2 regions of the Microbacterium shimangi genome follow, and region 2 is predicted to be linked to the other one. Evidence: predicted binding sites of a transcription regulator. Region 2 holds the regulator's gene; the other holds the start of a gene.

Region 1 (8,692 bases), on a different contig from region 2:
GCCGGGGACCGTGAGTCGCTGCATCGCCGTCGCCACGATGGCTCCGGCACTGCCGAGGGTGACCGCCACCAGGCGAGGCCCGAGGGCGAGGATGGCATCGACGACCGCGTCGAGCGAGGCCCCCGGGTAGAGCCACGCCGCGTCTTCGTCGCTGAGCTTCACCACCGTCGCGAGCCGGGCCGTGTGCTCGAACGCCCGGAAGGCGGGAGCGTGCGCGCCGACGAGCGCCGGGCGGATGTTCGGGTCGAACGTGACCTCTGCGGCGCGCGACGCGCGAAGGGCCTCGCGCACCGACTCGGCGCCCGGCTCGAGGAAGGCGGCCACCGATCCCGTGTGCAGCACCCGCGTCGGCGTGCCGGGCAGGGCAAAGGCGTTCCACGCGAGATCGAACACGTACGACGCCTGACCGTCGGGGCCGATGCGGGCGAGGGCGGTCGACGTCGGCCGCGGCGTGAACGACTCGGGCGCCAGGGTCACCCCCGAATCCTCGAGGTGCGCGAGAATCCGTTCGCCGCGTTCGTCGGAGCCCAGCTGGGTGACGAGCAAGACCGACAGACCCCGGCGCCCGAGCCCCAGGGCGACGTTCGCGGGGCTGCCGCCGACGTGCTCGGAGGTTTCCGCCGACGTCTCGACGATGTCGACGAGCGCCTCACCGATGACGACGACGTCGTAGGCGGGCGTGCCGGTCATCAGCCCGCCTCGACGACCGGGGCGGATGCTGCCTCGACGATCGCCGAGCGGAGGGGCGGCACGTTGGCGGCGTGCGTCTCGACCTCGGGGAACCGTTCGACGGCGGCGACGCGGGGCACGACACTGCCGGCCGCGGAGACGATCCAGCTGCCCACGAGGAGGAAGTCGTCGTTGCCGGCGGTGAGCGGGCCGGTGATCGCGAACGCGCCGTGCGCGGGGGTGGCGAAGGTCACCCGCACGAGGTCGCCGTGGCCGAGCCCGTCGAGCGCGCCACCGACCTCGGGGTCGAAAGTGGGGACGACCTCGGGGATCGACGGATAGATGCGCTGGATCTCGCTGCCCGTGCCGAGGATCACGTCGGCGAGCATGAGCTGGTTGCCCACGCCGGTGCGCACGGTGCCGTCGACGACATACAGGCCGTAGCGCGGTGACCGGATCACCGCGCGAGCGACGTCACCGGCGGAGAGCTCCGAGAGCGCATCCCGGATGTTCTGCACGTCGCGACGCACGCGGGCAGCGGACAGGTGCTCGACGATCTGGGTATCCACCAGACAAGGCTACCGACGCAGACGCCCCGCGGAGCGTCCCGCGGGGCGTCTGCGCGTGAGGGCTCGGCTCAGCTCCGGATCGCCGGCTGCACGTCGGAGTCGTGGCGGACACTCTGCACCTCGACCTTGCGCGGCTTCGCGCGCTCGCTCACGGGGAGGACGACGCTCAGCACGCCGTTGTCGTAGCTGGCAGAGATGCCGGAGGTGTCGACACCCTCGCCGATGCTGAACTGGCGGAGGAAGCTCCCCGCAGGGCGCTCCTGGGTCAGCCACTTCGCACCCTCGATACCGCCAGCGGTGCGCTGCGCGCGGATGGTGAGCAGCTGGCCGTCGACGTCGATGTCGACCGATCCGGGATCGATACCCGGCAGGTCGGCGTTGAGCACGTACCGGTCAGCGTCGCGGTAGAGGTCGACCGGCATCACCCGCAGGTTGGAGCGCGACGACAGCACGCTCCCGGCGAGGCGATCGAGCTCCGCGAAAGGGTCGAAAGTCATTGCCATGATGAATCCATCTCCTTCCGTTTGAGGTTGAGCCCCCTCGGCTCAACTACGGATAAATTAGCACTCCCGACGCGCGAGTGCGCATTCCGATCGCTGAAAAATCGCCGAGAATGAAAGCACTATGACCGCCCCCGCTCGTCCTGCGCGCTCTGTCGGCGTCGTGCTTCCTCGCGACCTTCCGCCCACGGAGGTCATCCCGTTCGCTCAGCGGGCCGAGAGGCTCGGTTTCGACGAACTGTGGGTCGTCGAAGATCTGGGATTCCGGGGCGGCGTCGCCCAGGCTGCGGCGGTGCTGGCCTCGACGACCCGCGTGACGGTGGGCGTCGGCATCCTGCCCGCCGGCGCGCGGAACGTCGCCTTCGCCGCGATGGAGATCGCCACCCTCGCCCAGCTGTTCCCCGGCCGGGTGGTCGTGGGCATCGGGCACGGCATGCCGCAGTGGATGCGCTCGGTCGGGGCATGGCCCGGGAGCCCGCTCACTCTCCTGCGCGAATACACCTCCGCCCTGACGACGCTTCTGCGGGGCGAGCCGGGCCCTCCGGCCGGGAGGTACGTCAACGTGGCGGACGTGCGCCTCGAGTCGGCGCCCGCGACGCCGCCGCCCCTGGTCTGGGGCGTGCGCGGCCCTCGTTCGCTCGCAGCGGCCGGAGCGATCGCCGACGGCGTCGTGCTCGCGGAGCCCGCGACCCCGGAGTACATCCGCGCATCCATCGCCACGGTGTCCGGCGGGGGTGCGGGGTCTCCTACGGCGTCGCTACGGGTCGTGACCTACGACGTCGCAGCGGTCGCCGCGTCGGATGCTGCTGCCCGCGAGCTGGTGCGTCCGGCTCTCGCCGTCGTGGGCGAACCCGACTGGCACCCGCATATCGCACCCCTCGCGTTCGCGGACGAGCTGATCGCACTCCGCGAGCGCGCGGGCACGCCCGAGGCGTTCGCCGCCGCCCTGCCCGACGAGTGGGTCGATGCCCTTGCGCTCGTCGGTACACCCGCGCGCGTGCACGAAGGAATCACCGCCCGGCATCGTGCCGGGGCGACCAGTGTGATCCTCATCCCGGTGGAAGAGGACCGCTCCGCCGGGTTGGAGAACCTCGCCGCCGTCTTGGTCTAGGCCTCGGCGTCGGGCGCAGCACGGCGCGTCGACTGGTCGCGGATCATGCGGGCGATGCTCCCCCGGAGGTGGACGAACGCGTCGAGTTCGCGGGTGGCGACCTGGTCGCGCGGCCGCGGCAGATCGACGTCGATCGTGGCGACGATCGTCGACGGCGACTTCGATAGCACCAGCACCCGGTCGGCGAGGTAGACGCTCTCGTCGATGTCGTGGGTGACGAAGAGGATCGTCATGTCGAATTTCTCCCGCACCGCCAGCATGAGATCTTCGAGCTCGGCACGCGTCTGCGCATCCACCGAGGCGAACGGTTCATCCATCAGCAGGATCTTCGGGCGATAGGCGAGCGCCCGCGCGATCGCGACGCGCTGCTGCATCCCCCCCGACAATTGCCACGGGTACTTCTCGGCCGCGCCCGTCAGCCCGACCGCGTCGAGGCTCTCATCGATGCGCGACTGGCGCTCCTCTTTCGACATCCCGCCGCGCGGCAGCACGAAGGCGATGTTGCCGGCCACCGTCCGCCAGGGGAAGAGCGAGCGGCTGTAGTCCTGGAAGACGAGCGCGAGGTCGCGCGGCACCCCGATCACCGGTTCGCCGCCCAGAAGGACCGTGCCGCGGGTCGGCCGCATGAGACCCGACAGGCACCGCAGCATGGTGGTCTTGCCGCATCCCGAGGGTCCGACGATCGACACGAACGCACCCTGCGGAACCGTGAAATCGAGTCGCCCGATGGCTTCGTGTCGCTGCTTGCCCTCGTAGACGTGGCCGAGGCCCTCGATGGTGAGCAGGTCGGTGGCGGTGGTCGCGATGCTCATGACACTCCTTCTCGTGCGCCCCGGTGCCATCTCGTGACGCGCGATTCCACCAGGGCGAGGATCGCGTTGAGGACGTAGCCGAGGATTCCGAGCAGGAGGATGCCCGACCACATGTCGAGCATCCGGTAGGTGCGCTGGGCGCCCAGGATGATCGAGCCGATACCCTCCTGCGAACCGACCATCTCGGAGATCACCATGACGATGAGGGCGACCGACAGGGCCACCCGCATACCGGCGAAGATCTTCGGGGCAGCACTCGGCAGCACGATCCCGAAGAAGACCTTGCGGCGGTCCATCTCGAACACCCGCGCCGTGTCGAGGTGCAGCGGCTCGACCGAGCGCACACCGTCGATGGTGTTCAGCAGCACCGGCCACACCACCGCGAAGGCGATCAGCGAAACGCGCATCTCGTTGCCGAATCCGAGCAGGATGAAGAAGATCGGCAGCAACGCCGGCGGTGGAATGGCCCGGGCGAAGTGCACAACGGGCTCGACGAAATCTCCGAGAACGCGACTGCGTCCGATAGCCACCCCGAGGAGAACCGCCACGACGACGGCGATCGACCAGCCGCCCAGCATGCGGACGAGGCTCGGGACGATGTCGGCGAACACGCCCTCGGTGAGGAAGAGCGAAGTGACGGGCCCCGACAGCCAGAGTTTCGCGAACCGCTGGATGATCTCGGAGATCGGCGGGAAGTAGGGCGAGCCGGCTGATCGCGCGGCGATCTCCCACACGATCCCGAGCGCGAGCAGAGCACCCCACCGCACGGCGAACTGCCGGAGTCTGCGCGAGGCGACGGCCGATCGGCGAGGGGGCCGTACGACCCCGATCCACGTCGTCGTGGCGGTCATCAGTCGTCCTTCCCGGTGGGCCTGAGCGCGGGCTGCCACGAGAGGAAGCGCCGTTCGATGAGCACGAGCACCCCGTTGATCGCGAGTCCGAGGAGCCCCGCGATGATCGTCGCGGCGTAGACCAGGTCGGGGCGATTGCCGGTCGCACTGGCGTCCAGCATCCATCGTCCGAGTCCGTCGGACGCCCCCGCCAGAAGCTCGGCGCTGATGGCGACGATGAGCGCGACGGAGGCGGCGATGCGGATGCCGGTGAAGATGAAGGGAGCGGCGCTCGGGAGCGATACCTCCCAGAGGGTGGCGATCCTCCCCCGACCGAAGCTCTTCGCGGTCAGCTTGGCGATCGGGTCGACGTCGTGCATGCCGTAGATGGTGTTGAAGAGCACGGGCCAGGCCGTCGAGAAGACGATGAGCGCGATCTTCATCTCGGCGTCGTTGCCGAGCACCAGGATCGCGAGGGGGATGAGGGCGACCGACGGGATCGGTCGGAGGAACTCGATGACGGCACGGCTCGCGGAGTACGCGCCCGGCGACGATCCGAGAATCACCCCGAGCGTGACCGAGACGACGATGCAGATGACCAGCCCGACCGCCCATGCCTGCAGGGTCGCGGCCACCGCGCCGAGGAAGGCCGGGTCGACCAGCAGCTCGGCGACGCGCACCAGCACGACCGAGGTTGGCGGAAGGAAGGCCTCGTCGACGATGCCCGAGCGCGAGATGACCTCGGCGATCACGAACACCGCGAGCAGCCCCGCGGCCCCTCGCACCATCGTGCGGCCGCGATGCGATCCGCGACGAGACCCGGCGCGGGCACGCCGGGGCGCGAGCCTGGTACCCGTGGTGACGGACGCCATCACTGCTCCTCTTGCTCGGGTGTCATCGGTGGGGGCGGCGCGGAGGCGGGATGACTCCCGCGCTCCGCGCCGCGCGATCACTCGGCCTGCCAGGCGTATTGCGAGAGGTCGTCGAGGGGCTCCTCGAGAAGCCCGTACTCGACCATGAGGTCCATCGTGAGCTGGGCTCCCTCGATGTTCGGCGTACCGTCGCGCACGAAGCTGGGCTGCGTGATGGCGGCGGCGAGCTCCGGCGTCAGCGTCGTGATCGTCGGCAGGATCTCGACGACGGTGTTCGGGTCGTCGAGAGCCAGCTCGGTGGCCTTGTCCATGGCTCGTACGAACGCCGCGACGACGGCGGGGTTCTCATCCGCGTACGCCTTCGACGTGTTCCAGGTCACGAGGGGGCTGTTCTGCTGGTCCTCGTTGCAGACCGATGGCGCCAGGATGCTGGTGAGCCCCTGCGACGCGCCGATGGTGATGAACGGCTCGGGCACGAGGCCCGCGGCGATCCGACCCTGGCTGACCGCGGCACCGACCTCGGGGAAGGGAACCTCGACCAGTTCGTACTCGCCGGGCTCGAGGCCCTCGGAGGCGAAGCAGTCGCGGATCTGCACCTCGGTCGCCGACTGCAGGGTGTTCACCGAGACCGTCTTGCCGCGCAGGTCTTCGACCGACTCGATGCCGGAGTCCTCGGCGACGATGATGCCGTTGATGCCCTCCTTGTTCGAGTCCGTGCCCTCGCGCACCACCTGCAACTCGAGGCCCTGCGACACGGCCGATAGGACGTTCGCCCAGGTGGCCGAGCTGAACTGCAGGTCGCCCGAGATGAGTTGGGTCACCCCGACAGCGCCCCCGGCGATCGTCTCGATCGTGACTTCGAGGCCCTCGTCGGCGAAGTACCCCTCTTCCTGCGCGATGAACAGCGGGGCGTAGTCGCCCGCGGGCAGGGTTCCCACCGTGATGGCGACCGGGCTCGCGGGGTCGAGTGTCTGCTCGGCGCCACCGCCCCCACTCGGACTCGTCGAGCCGGAGCATCCGGCGAGACCGGTGATCAGGACTATGGCGGCGACCGCCGCACTGTGCTTCCGGGAAAACGTCATTGCTCTCCTCATATCTCTTCGTCGAGATGGTGCTGCCGATGTTCCACTGAACACCGGCCGGGGTATCAGGCTACCTGAAACGCAGACCGCCGACAAGGGATCGGCGCATCACCGGGTGAACGCGCTCAACCCCGTGATCGAGCGTCCCACGATGAGGGTGTTGATCTCACGGGTTCCCTCGTAGGTGTAGACCGCCTCGGCATCGGCGAAGAATCGCGCCACATCATGGTCGACGACGATGCCGTTGCCTCCGACGACCTCCCGTGCCCACGCGACGGTCTCTCGCAGCCGATCGGCGATCCACACCTTCGCCAGCGCCGAGTCCTCGTCGCGCGAGACGCCGCCCTCGCGTCGTTCGGCGAGACGGACCGCCATACCGAGCGACGCGGTGACGTTTCCGAGCATGCGCACCAGCTTGTCCTGCACGAGCTGGAATCCGGCGACAGGACGCCCGAACTGCTCGCGCGAGAGGGTGTACCGCAGGGCGGCCTCGTAGGCGCCCGCCTGCGCCCCCGCGGCGATCCACGCGACGTCGGGGCGGAGCGTGCGCAACAGAGTCGAGACGTCGGCGAACGAGGCGACCCGCTGCAGCCGATGCGAATCCGGCACACGCACACCGTCGAGGTCGATGTCGGAATTGGTGATCAGGCGCAGGGCGATCTTCCGCTCGATCGTGGTGAGACTGATCCCCGGCGCGTCAGTGCGAGCGAGGAACACCTTGACCTGATCGTCGGCGACATCGCGCGCGAAGACCGCGACGTACTCCGAGTGAGCGGCGTTCCCGATCCATCGCTTCCGACCGTCGAGGATCCATTCGTCGCCCTCGCGCCGCGCCGTGGTCTGCAGCCCGCGCGCGACGTCGGACCCGTGATCGGGTTCGGTCAGTGCGAAGCATCCGGTCATCGAGAACGACACGATGGCGTCGTCCCACTGCGCGACCTGCTGCGCACTGCCGCCCTGCCGCACCAACTCTCGGAACATCGCCACCTGCCCGTGGTAGAGCATGCCGGTGCTGACGTCGGTGCGCGAGAACTCGAAAGTGCGAAAACCGTTGTAGAGCTCGCGGGAGCGCCCGCGCGGGTCGAGGATCGCCGGGTCGTCGATGAGACGCAGATCGCGAAGCGGCTCACGCAGGTGCACGGGCGACGCCGCACGCTCCCAGAAATCGGGCAGGATCGGCGCGAGTTGCTGCTCGAGAACCTCCCGGAGCGCCCTCAACTTGGCGACCTCGGGTTCGGTGAGGAGATCGGCGAACCCGTAGAGATCCGAGACCGGATAGAGCGCGCTCACGACAGCCCGAGCACCCGCACCGCGTTGTCCCTCAGAATCTTCGGGCGCGCGGCGTCTCTGATCTCGAGGCGCGCGAAGTCTTCGAGCCAGCGGTCGGGGGTGAGAGCGGGGTAGTCGGAGCCGAAGAGCATCTTGTCTTGAAGGATGCTGCCGGCCTGGCGCACGAGCGCGGCGGAGAAGTACTTCGGCGACCATCCCGAGAGGTCGATGAACACGTTCGCCTTGTGTGCGGCCATCGACAGCGCTTCGTCCTGCCACGGCACCGAGGGGTGCGCCAAGATGATCGTCAAACCCGGAAAGTCGGCGGCGACATCGTCGATGAGCATCGGACTGGAGTAGCGCAGTTTGATGCCGTACCCCCCGGGCAGGCCCGCCCCGACGCCCGTCTGACCGGTGTGGATGACGACGGGCACCCCCATCTCCTGGATCGCCTGCCAGAGGGGGTAGTACTTCTCGTCGGACGGATCGAACGCCTGCACGCTCGGGTGGAACTTGAACCCCCGCACCCCGTGGTCGTGGAACAGCCGCCGGGCGAGGTCGATTCCTTCTGCACCGGTGTGCGGATCGACACTGCCGAACGGGATGAGCACGTCGGCGTTGCGCGCAGCCCCCGCCGCGATCTCTGCGCTGCTGTTCGGAATGACCCCCATCGCGGTGCGCGCGTCGACGGTGAAGACGACCGCGGCCATCGATCGCTCGCGGTAGTACTCGGCCAGCTCGTCGACCCCGAGGGGCCGGGGGGCATGGCCGAAGTAGGCGTCCATGGCGTCGAGCAGATCGTCGGGCAACGCGCGGCGGCCCTCGGAGTCGAACTGCACGTGCACGTGGGTGTCGATCGCTCGGATGCCCTCCAGAGCGATCGCGGGCTCGTATCGGGTCATTGCGTGGCCTCCGCCTCGATGAGTCGCGCCTTGAGCTTCGCCAGGTCGACCTTGCCGCTTCCGCTGCGCTCCAGAC
Region 2 (8,692 bases):
CCGACGATCGCGACGGTCTCACCGCGTGCGACCTCGAAGCTGATGCCCTCGAGCACCGGCGACTCTGCACCGGGGTAGGTGAAGGCGACACCGTCGAAGGCGAGGGAGCCGGGGGCGGGGAAGACCGTCACGGGCTTCGCCGCGCGGGTCAGGGTCGACTCGCTCGCGAGCACCTCGCCGATGCGCTCGGCCGACACCGCCGCGCGCGGGATCATGATCGTCATGAAGCTCGCCATCAGTACCCCCATGAGGATCTGACCGACGTACTGCATGAACGCGAACAGGGTACCGATCTCGACCGTGCCGGCATCGACCTGGATGCCGCCGAACCAGATCACGCCGACGACCGTCACGTTGAGCACCAGCATCGCGAGGGGGAACAGCAGAACGAACAGCGACCCCACTTTTCGACCGACCACCATGATGTCGGTGTTCGCGACGCCGAACCGTTCTTCTTCGATGTCTTCGCGCACGAACGCCCGAACGACGCGGACGCCGGTGAGCTGCTCGCGCATGACGCGGTTGACCGCGTCGAGCTTCTTCTGGAAGGTGCGGAACAGCGGCACCATACGGCTGATGATGAGCGCGGCGACGATCAGCAGCGACGGCACCGACACCCCGATGAGCCAGCTCAGCCCGACGTCTTGCTGCAGCGCCATGATGACGCCGCCGATGGCCAGGAGCGGGGCGGTGACGAGCATCGTCGCGCCCATCATGGCCAGCATCTGCACCTGCTGCACGTCGTTCGTGTTGCGCGTGATGAGCGAGCCGGGGCCGAACTGCGAGACCTCGCGCTCGGAGAACCCGCTGACCTTGTCATAGACGTCGCGGCGGATGTCGCGGCCCGCCGCCATCGCGGCGCGCGCGGCGAAGTAGGTCGCGATCACCGACGCGGTGATCTGACCGAGCGAGATGGCGAGCATGACCATGCCGGTCGACCAGATGAAGCCGGTGTCTCCCTGGGCGACGCCCTGGTCGATGATGTCGGCGTTCAGACGCGGCAGGTACAGCGACGCCATCGCGGACGCGAACTGGAAGACGAGGACACCCACCAGAAGCCAGCGGTAGGTCTTCAGGTAGCGGATGAGGAGCTTACCGAGCACGGGGACTCCGAAGGGTGCGAAAGCGTGAGGTGGACGCGACCGAGGCCGTAGTCACAGCCTGCCACGGACCTCCGACACGGGATAGACACCGTGAGCCGCCTACGCTAGGGGCCATGCCGACCCGACTGCAGGCAGATGCCGATCCCGCCCGCTGGGTGCCCGTGACCGAATCGCTCGGGCTGCGCGGCCGCCGCCATCGCAAGGCCGCCATCCGCATGCTGCTCGGGCAGGCGAAGACGGCGGTGGGCGCGACCGAGCGTCCCGCGAGCGGCTTCCTCGCGTGGGCGGCGAGCCAGGCGACGCCGTTCCTCCTGCGCAGAGCCGCGGGCCGCGTGCGCGTCTGGGTGTGGAAAGCCGACCCCGAGCTGGTCGTCGTCATGGCCCAGGTGCAGGAGGCCACCTCTCAGCTGCGCGCCGCCCGCGCCAGCATGCCGATGGAGTACGACGACACCGAGGACTTCCGGAACCCCTTCCTCGGAACGGGCGAGAAGCTCGTGATGGACCTTCCGGCCGACCCGCGCACCCCGCCCTTCGCCACCTACACCTGGGACACCGGCACCCACTTCGTGACCCTGACCGCCGTGTGCTCCGATCGCGAGCGCGTCGCGACCGTCATACCCGCCGTCGACGAGATCGCCCGCAGCATCCGCATCGTCGACGACTTCTCGGTCGGCGAATCGCCCGAGGTTCTGCGGATCGACCCCGGTCCCGGTCCGCGCTGAGCCCGCGACGCGTCACGCCGCACGGCGGGCGTTCTGAGCGAGAACGCCGTACCGGGTCAGTCCGCTGCCGACCCGTCGGCGGGCTCTCCGGGATGCCGGGGACGCCACAGCACGACGTCTGTCGCGCGCCGCACGCGCGCGCCGTGGCGAAGCGTCACCACGGAGCCGGTCGCGCCGGCCGCGAACACGCGGGCACCCGGGCGCGCCTGGCGTTCCGCGCTCAGCTGGCGTTCGAGGTCGGTCACGCGGCGGGTGAGGGCGTGCACGTGTTGTTCGAGCGTGAGCAGCCGCGCGATGGCCGGGAGGCTCATGCCCTCGCTCGAGAGCCGCGACACCTCGCGGAGCTGACCGACGTGACGCGAGGAGTAGCGCCGCGATCCGCCGCGCGTGCGTTCGGGCACGACGAGCCCGAGTCGGTCGTACTGGCGAAGGGTCTGCGGGTGCATGTTCGCCAGCTCGGCCGCCACGGCGATCGCGAAGATCGGAGCATCGTCGTCGAGTTCGTCGTCCATCATCTCCGTCACCTCCGTCGGTCAGCCCACGCGCGTCTCAGCCGCGCGCTTTGGTCATGAGGTCGGCGCGCGGGTTCTCTCGGGGCTCGAGCTCTTGATAGCGCATCAGCGCCTCACGAGCCGCGTCGTCGAGGTGCGACGGCACAGCGACCTGCACCTCGGCGAGGAGGTCGCCGGTGCCCTTCGAGGTCTCGACGCCGCGTCCCTTGACCCGCAGCACGCGGCCCGACGGAGTACCCGGCGCGACCCGCAGCTTCACGGAATCACCGCCGAGGGTCGGAACCTCGATCGTGGCTCCGAGGGCGGCCTCGGTGAAGGTCACGGGAACCGTCACGCGCAGGTTGAGTCCATCGCGCACGAAGACCGGATGCGGCCGCACGGCCACCTGCACGACGATGTCGCCGCTTTCGCCGCCGTCGGGTGAAGGGCGCCCGCGCCCGCGAAGACGGATCTTCTGCCCGTCCGAGACACCGGCGGGGATCTTCACCTTGAACGGCTTTCCGTCTTCGCCCTGCAGCGAGATCGTCTCGCCCTTGGTCGCCGTGACGAAGTCAACCGTCGTCCGAGCCGTGACGTCGGAGCCGCGCTGCGGACCGCCGAAACCGCGATAGCCGCCGGTGGTCTGGCCGAACCGGCCCGAACCGAATCCGCCGGGTTCGAAGTTCGCGAAGAAGTCCTCGAAGTTGCCCGCCGACTGGGTGCGCGAGCCCCCGCGACCCTGACCGAAGGCGCTGAACACGTCTTCGAAGCCGGCGTTCCCGCCGCCGCCCGCGGTGAACCGGGGCGCACCGGAGCCCATGGCGCGAATCTGGTCGTACTCCGCGCGCTGCTCGGCGTCGCTCAACACCGCGTAGGCCTCGCTGACCTCTTTGAAGGTCGCTTCGGCTTTCGCGTCACCGGGGTTCGAGTCGGGATGATACTTGCGGGCGAGCTTGCGGTAGGTCTTCTTCAGATCGGCCTCCGCGATGTCTTTGTCCACCCCGAGCACCTTGTAGAAGTCCTTGTCGAACCAGTCCTGACTCGCCATCGTGCTCCTACTCGGTCGGGACGGCGACGACGACCTTCGCCGGTCGCAGCTCGACGGAGCCGAGGCGGTAACCCACCTCGACGACCTCGAGCACGGTGGGCACCGTCACGCCCGCGGTCGGCGCCTGGAAGATCGCCTCGTGCTGCTGCGGATCGAATGCCTCACCGGCGACGCCGTACGAGATGACGCCCAGACGCTCGGCCACGGCCCGCACCTTGTCGGCGATGGCCGAGAACGGCGTGCCGGGCACGAGGTCGCCGTGCTTGACGGCACGGTCGAGGTCGTCGAGCACCGGAAGGATGCCCTTGACCGCCTCGCCCTTCGCACGCTCGATCTCTCGCTCGCGCTGGTCCTCGGTGCGTCGACGATAGTTGGCGTACTCGGCCTGCAGCCGCTTCACGTCGTTCAGGAGCTGCGACTCGAGCTCTTCGACAGGCCCGGGGACAGGTGCGTTGTCTTCGGCGTGCGCCTGAGCGGTCTGCGCAGCGCCGAGGATGTCGTCCACCGTCAGATCGTCCGCCGACGAGGGGTCGGTGGGCTCAGCCACCGATCCCTCGTCGTTCGGCCGAACCTCGTCGTCGCCGTCCTGCGGCTGGTCGAAGTTCTTGTCGGCCATGACTACTTCTTCTCTTCGTCTTCGTCCACGACCTCGGCGTCGACGACGTCCTCCTCAGACGAGGGGGCATCCGTCGGTGCGTCGGGCGCAGCATCCGGAGCCGACTGCTCGGACTGGCCCGCGTTGTAGATGGCCTCACCGATCTTGCCCTGGCTCTGGTTGAGCTTGTCGAACGCGGTCTTCACCGCGTCGTCATCCTCGCCCGCGAGAGCGGCCTTCAGCGCGTCGACGTCACCCTGCACCTCGGACTTGACGTTGTCGGGCAGCTTGTCGGCGTTCTCAACGAGCAGCTTGTCGATCGAGTACGCGAGGGTCTCGGCCTGGTTGCGCACCTCAGCCGATTCGCGGCGCTTCTTGTCTTCTGCCGCGTTCTCTTCGGCCTCGCGCACCATGCGCTCGATGTCGTCCTTCGACAGCGAAGAGCCGCCGGTGATCGTCATCGACTGCTCCTTGCCGGTGCCCTTGTCCTTCGCCGAGACGTGAACGATGCCGTTCGCGTCGATGTCGAAGGTGACCTCCACCTGCGGAATGCCGCGGGGAGCCGGCGCGATGCCGGTGAGCTCGAAGGTGCCGAGGGGCTTGTTGTCGCGGGTGAAGTCGCGCTCGCCCTGGAAGACCTGGATCGCGACCGACGGCTGGTTGTCGTCTGCCGTCGTGAAGGTTTCGCTCCGCTTGGTGGGGATGGCGGTGTTGCGCTCGATGAGCTTCGTCATCATGCCGCCCTTGGTCTCGATGCCGAGGCTCAGGGGGGTGACGTCGATGAGCAGAACGTCTTTGCGCTCGCCCTTCAGCACGCCGGCCTGGAGGGCAGCACCCACGGCGACGACCTCATCGGGGTTGACGCCCTTGTTGGCTTCCTTGCCGGCCTCGCGCTTGACGAGCTCGGCGACGGCGGGCATACGCGTCGACCCACCGACGAGAACGACGTGGTCGATGTCGCCGACCTTGATGCCGGCCTCGCGGATGACGTCTTCGAACGGCTTCTTGGTGCGGTCGAGGAGGTCCTTCGTCAGGTCTTCGAACTTCGCACGCGTGATCGTCTCGGACAGCGACACGGGGCCGGAGTCGGTCAGCGAGAGGTAGGGCAGGTTGACGCTGGTCGAGGTCGAGCTCGAGAGCTCCTTCTTCGCCTGCTCGGCCGCTTCCTTCAGACGCTGAAGGGCGATCTTGTCGCCCGAGACGTCGACACCGGTGGTGTCCTTGAACTGCTTGATGAAGTACTCGACGAGACGCTGGTCCCAGTCGTCACCGCCGAGGCGGTTGTCACCCGCGGTCGAGCGAACCTGGATCGTCGAGAAGTCGTCGTCCTTGCCCACCTCGAGCAGCGACACGTCGAACGTTCCGCCACCGAGGTCGAAGACCAGGATGAGCTCGTCCTCTTTGCCCTTGTCAAGACCGTAGGCGAGGGCCGCGGCCGTCGGCTCGTTGATGATGCGCAGCACGTTGAGACCCGAGATCTCGCCGGCCTCTTTCGTGGCCTGGCGCTCGGCGTCGTTGAAGTACGCGGGAACCGTGATGACCGCGTCGGTCACCGTGTCTCCGAGGTACTCCTCGGCATCGCGCTTGAGCTTCTGGAGGATGCGCGCCGAGATCTCCTGCGGCGTCCACTTCTTGCCGTCGACGTCGAAGCCCCACGTGGTACCCATGTGGCGCTTGACGCTCGAGACGGTGCGGTCGACGTTCGTGACGTTCTGGCGCTTCGCGGTCTCACCGACGAGCACCTCGCCGTCTTTCGTGAACGCGACGACCGAGGGGGTCGTGCGGAAGCCCTCGGCGTTCGCGATGACCTTGGGCTCGCCACCCTCGAGGACTGCGACGACCGAGTTCGTCGTTCCGAGGTCGATTCCAACAGCACGTGCCATGTTGATCTCCTTATAGACGGACCGAGCGGATGCTGCGGACCTTGAGTTCATATCGAGTTCTGGGGGGCTCGATCCCTGAGTGGGTCGATAGGTCCCTGACCTTTTCGAAGGGTTGAGCCCGTATGACTCAAGGCTAACGAGCGGTCGCGGAGCCGTCAAGCGGACTTGCTATGAATCGGCTCAACTTCGCGCCGGCGGTCTCAGACGGAGTGCGCGATCGTCTGCAGGCCGATCACGAGCAGCCCGAGGGCCAGGAGGATCACCAGCGCGAGCAGCTGTTGCCACCAGGGCAGACGGGAGCGACGGACCGCGAACCAGCCGATCACGGCGAGCGTCATGATGAAGACGACGACGCAGGCGATCAGGGCGCCGTCCAGCGGGAACACGTCGATCCACGCCAGCACGAGGATGACGCCGGGCACCAGCACCGTGCCCATGGCTCCGCCGGCGATGCGCAGCGCGAGGACGAACCCCGCGCGATCGGGGAACTCCTGGTGCACCGACAGGTGGGAGATGATCTCCGACACGAACCCGGCCGCGGTGATGCCGATCACCCCGAGGATGAGTGCGAAGAAGGCGTGGTCGGCCTCGGGATGCTCCGACGTCGCCGCGACGAGGACGATCGCGAGCCCGGTGAAGGTCGCGTACACCCGCTCCTTGAAGTAGGCCGCGATGTCGGCGGGGTCGATGCCCGAGTCCTCGATCCGCTGCCGACGGGTGGGGCGGCGGGCACCAGCCCCGCGCGGCGGCTTCTGGTGATCGTCGGCCATGTCGGTTCCTCTCGTCGGTCGCGAGCCTAGCGGCGCGGGTGGGCGGCGTTCATGCCCGGGCCCCTGCCCCGCGATCACGGCGCACCGGTGCCCGGCGTGACATCACCGGCTGTTCACCCCGACGCCCTAGCGTGACCGGAATGAGCGCATCTGACCGCGACGACTCCGTGCCGTCGGCTCCGCCCGCGACCGCCAACACGGGCGCCGTCGCCGCGATGGGCCTCGACCTGCAGGTCGACAAGAAGGTGCCGGGCCGCACGGTGCTGGCGTGGGCCTTCTGGGACTGGGCCACCCAGCCCTTCAACTCGGTCATCCTGACGTTCATCTTCGCGTCGACGCTCTACCTGACCGGCGAGGCGTTCCTCCCCGCAGACGTCGCGGCGCTCCCCGAGAACGACCCCGTGCGCACCGGCGCGTTGGCCGACCTCGCCGCGGGCTACGGCTGGGGCGGCACGGTCGCCGGACTCCTGATCCTGCTGTTCGCGCCCGTCCTGGGTCAGCGAGCGGATGCTTCGGGCCGCCAGAAGCGGTGGCTCGCCGGCGCGACGGGACTCCTCGTCGCGTGCATGTTCGCGCTCTTCTTCGTGCGGCCCGAACCCGAGCTGTTCGTGTGGGGTGTGGCCCTCATCGCGGCCGGCAGTGTCTTCAGCGAGATCGCGGGGGTCAACTACAACGCCCTGCTCATCGGCATCGCGAACCCGAAGAACATCGGCCGCATCTCGGGCCTCGGTTGGGGCTTCGGTTACATCGGCGGCATCGTGGCGCTGACCCTCGTCATCGTCTTCTACCTCGCCGACTGGTTCGGCCTCCCCGCCGACGACGGACTGCCGTTCCGGCTCATCGCCGTCGGCTGCGCCGTCTGGGCGATCGTGTTCTCGGTGCCCCTGTTCTTCGCGGTCCCCGAGCCGAGTTCCGGTCGCGAGATCGCCCGTGTGAGCTTCTTCGCCAGCTACAAGCTGCTGATCAAAGACGTCATCGGGCTGTATCGCAACACCGAGACGCGACCGACGTTCTGGTTCCTCGTCTCGAGCGCCGTCTTCCGCGACGGCCTCGCGGGGGTCTTCGCCTACGGCGCGATCATCGCCGGCGGTGTTTTCGGGTTCGACTTCATCAAACTCGTCATCTTCGGCATCGCGGCGAACCTCGTCGCCGGCATCTCGACGATCCTCGCCGGACGCCTCGACGACCGTTTCGGCGCGAAGAAGATCATCGTGACGGCGCTGATCGGCATGATCATCGCCGGGCTCGCGGTGTTCTTCCTCCGCGACGGCGGGCAGGTCGTCTTCTGGATCGGCGGGCTCATCCTCTGCGCCTTCGTCGGTCCTGCCCAGGCCGCTGCTCGTTCGTTCCTCGCCCGCGTCACCCCCGCCGGGCGCGAGGGCGAAATCTTCGGCCTGTACGCCACGACGGGTCGGGCCGCGAGCTGGATCTCGTCAGCGCTCTGGTCGCTTCTCATCGTCATCACGAGCGTCACCGCGTTCGGCATTCTCGGCATCGTCATCGTTCTCGTCGTGGGGTTGGCCCTGCTCCTGCCGGTGCGCACCCCGCGGGTCGGCGGATAGCCGCCACCCCGAGCCCCCGCTGATTCCGCGAAGCCGGCCCCTGAGCCTGTCGAAGGGCCCCGCGGGCTCGCGATTAGAAGGGTGCGGCCCCGCCAGCCCCCGCCTGGTCGGGCGCGGGTCGGAACGTGGGCACCTTTCGTTCCGGATGGACGATGAATCGTCTCCCGCCCGGTGAGAGCCACTCGATCGCGCCACCACTCCCGTCGAGTTGGGCGACCCGCCACCCGCCGTGGTGTTTGACGGTGTGGTGTCCGACGCAGAGGGGGGTGAGGTTCGTGAGTTCTGTTCTGCCGCCGTGTTCCCACGCGATCTGATGATCGATCTGGCACCGGTCGGCGGGGATCCCGCACCCGGGCGCGGAACATCGCTCCGCCCGCCACCTCACCACCCGCCGCAGCGACTCCGGGGGCCGATACAGATCACGCCCCACCGAGAGAACCACCCCGGTCTCGGGGTGGGTGAGCACCCGCATCCACCCCTCCGCCCCACCACACAACTCCCGCGCCTCGCCGATCGGG

Evidence for each region. Region 2 encodes HspR, which represses chaperone genes until heat shock. Its sites were predicted from a motif close to AAGTTGAGTCNNNNNGACTCAACTT; they were not measured.
Region 1: the regulator HspR is predicted to act here: its motif matches at 1,766-1,790, upstream of ACFXQA_RS13330 (Hsp20/alpha crystallin family protein).

What each region holds. Positions count from the first base shown of each region.
Region 1 is NZ_JBIGII010000006.1:82,659-91,350, reverse strand. Features, by position in the region: gene ACFXQA_RS13340 (carbohydrate kinase family protein) at 1-690, opposite strand, end outside; gene ACFXQA_RS13335 (hypothetical protein) at 690-1,238, opposite strand; gene ACFXQA_RS13330 (Hsp20/alpha crystallin family protein) at 1,307-1,741, opposite strand; gene ACFXQA_RS13325 (LLM class flavin-dependent oxidoreductase) at 1,863-2,849, shown strand; gene ACFXQA_RS13320 (ABC transporter ATP-binding protein) at 2,846-3,661, opposite strand; gene ACFXQA_RS13315 (ABC transporter permease) at 3,658-4,512, opposite strand; gene ACFXQA_RS13310 (ABC transporter permease) at 4,512-5,363, opposite strand; gene ACFXQA_RS13305 (ABC transporter substrate-binding protein) at 5,441-6,445, opposite strand; gene ACFXQA_RS13300 (acyl-CoA dehydrogenase family protein) at 6,554-7,735, opposite strand; gene ACFXQA_RS13295 (amidohydrolase family protein) at 7,732-8,616, opposite strand; gene ACFXQA_RS13290 (AMP-binding protein) at 8,613-8,692, opposite strand, start outside.
Region 2 is NZ_JBIGII010000003.1:838,625-847,316, reverse strand. Features, by position in the region: gene ACFXQA_RS05710 (ABC transporter ATP-binding protein) at 1-1,103, opposite strand, end outside; gene ACFXQA_RS05705 (hypothetical protein) at 1,217-1,825, shown strand; gene ACFXQA_RS05700 (heat shock protein transcriptional repressor HspR) at 1,882-2,340, opposite strand; gene ACFXQA_RS05695 (DnaJ C-terminal domain-containing protein) at 2,375-3,364, opposite strand; gene ACFXQA_RS05690 (nucleotide exchange factor GrpE) at 3,372-3,980, opposite strand; gene dnaK (molecular chaperone DnaK) at 3,983-5,842, opposite strand; gene ACFXQA_RS05680 (hypothetical protein) at 6,043-6,612, opposite strand; gene ACFXQA_RS05675 (MFS transporter) at 6,753-8,174, shown strand; gene ACFXQA_RS05670 (HNH endonuclease signature motif containing protein) at 8,248-8,692, opposite strand, start outside.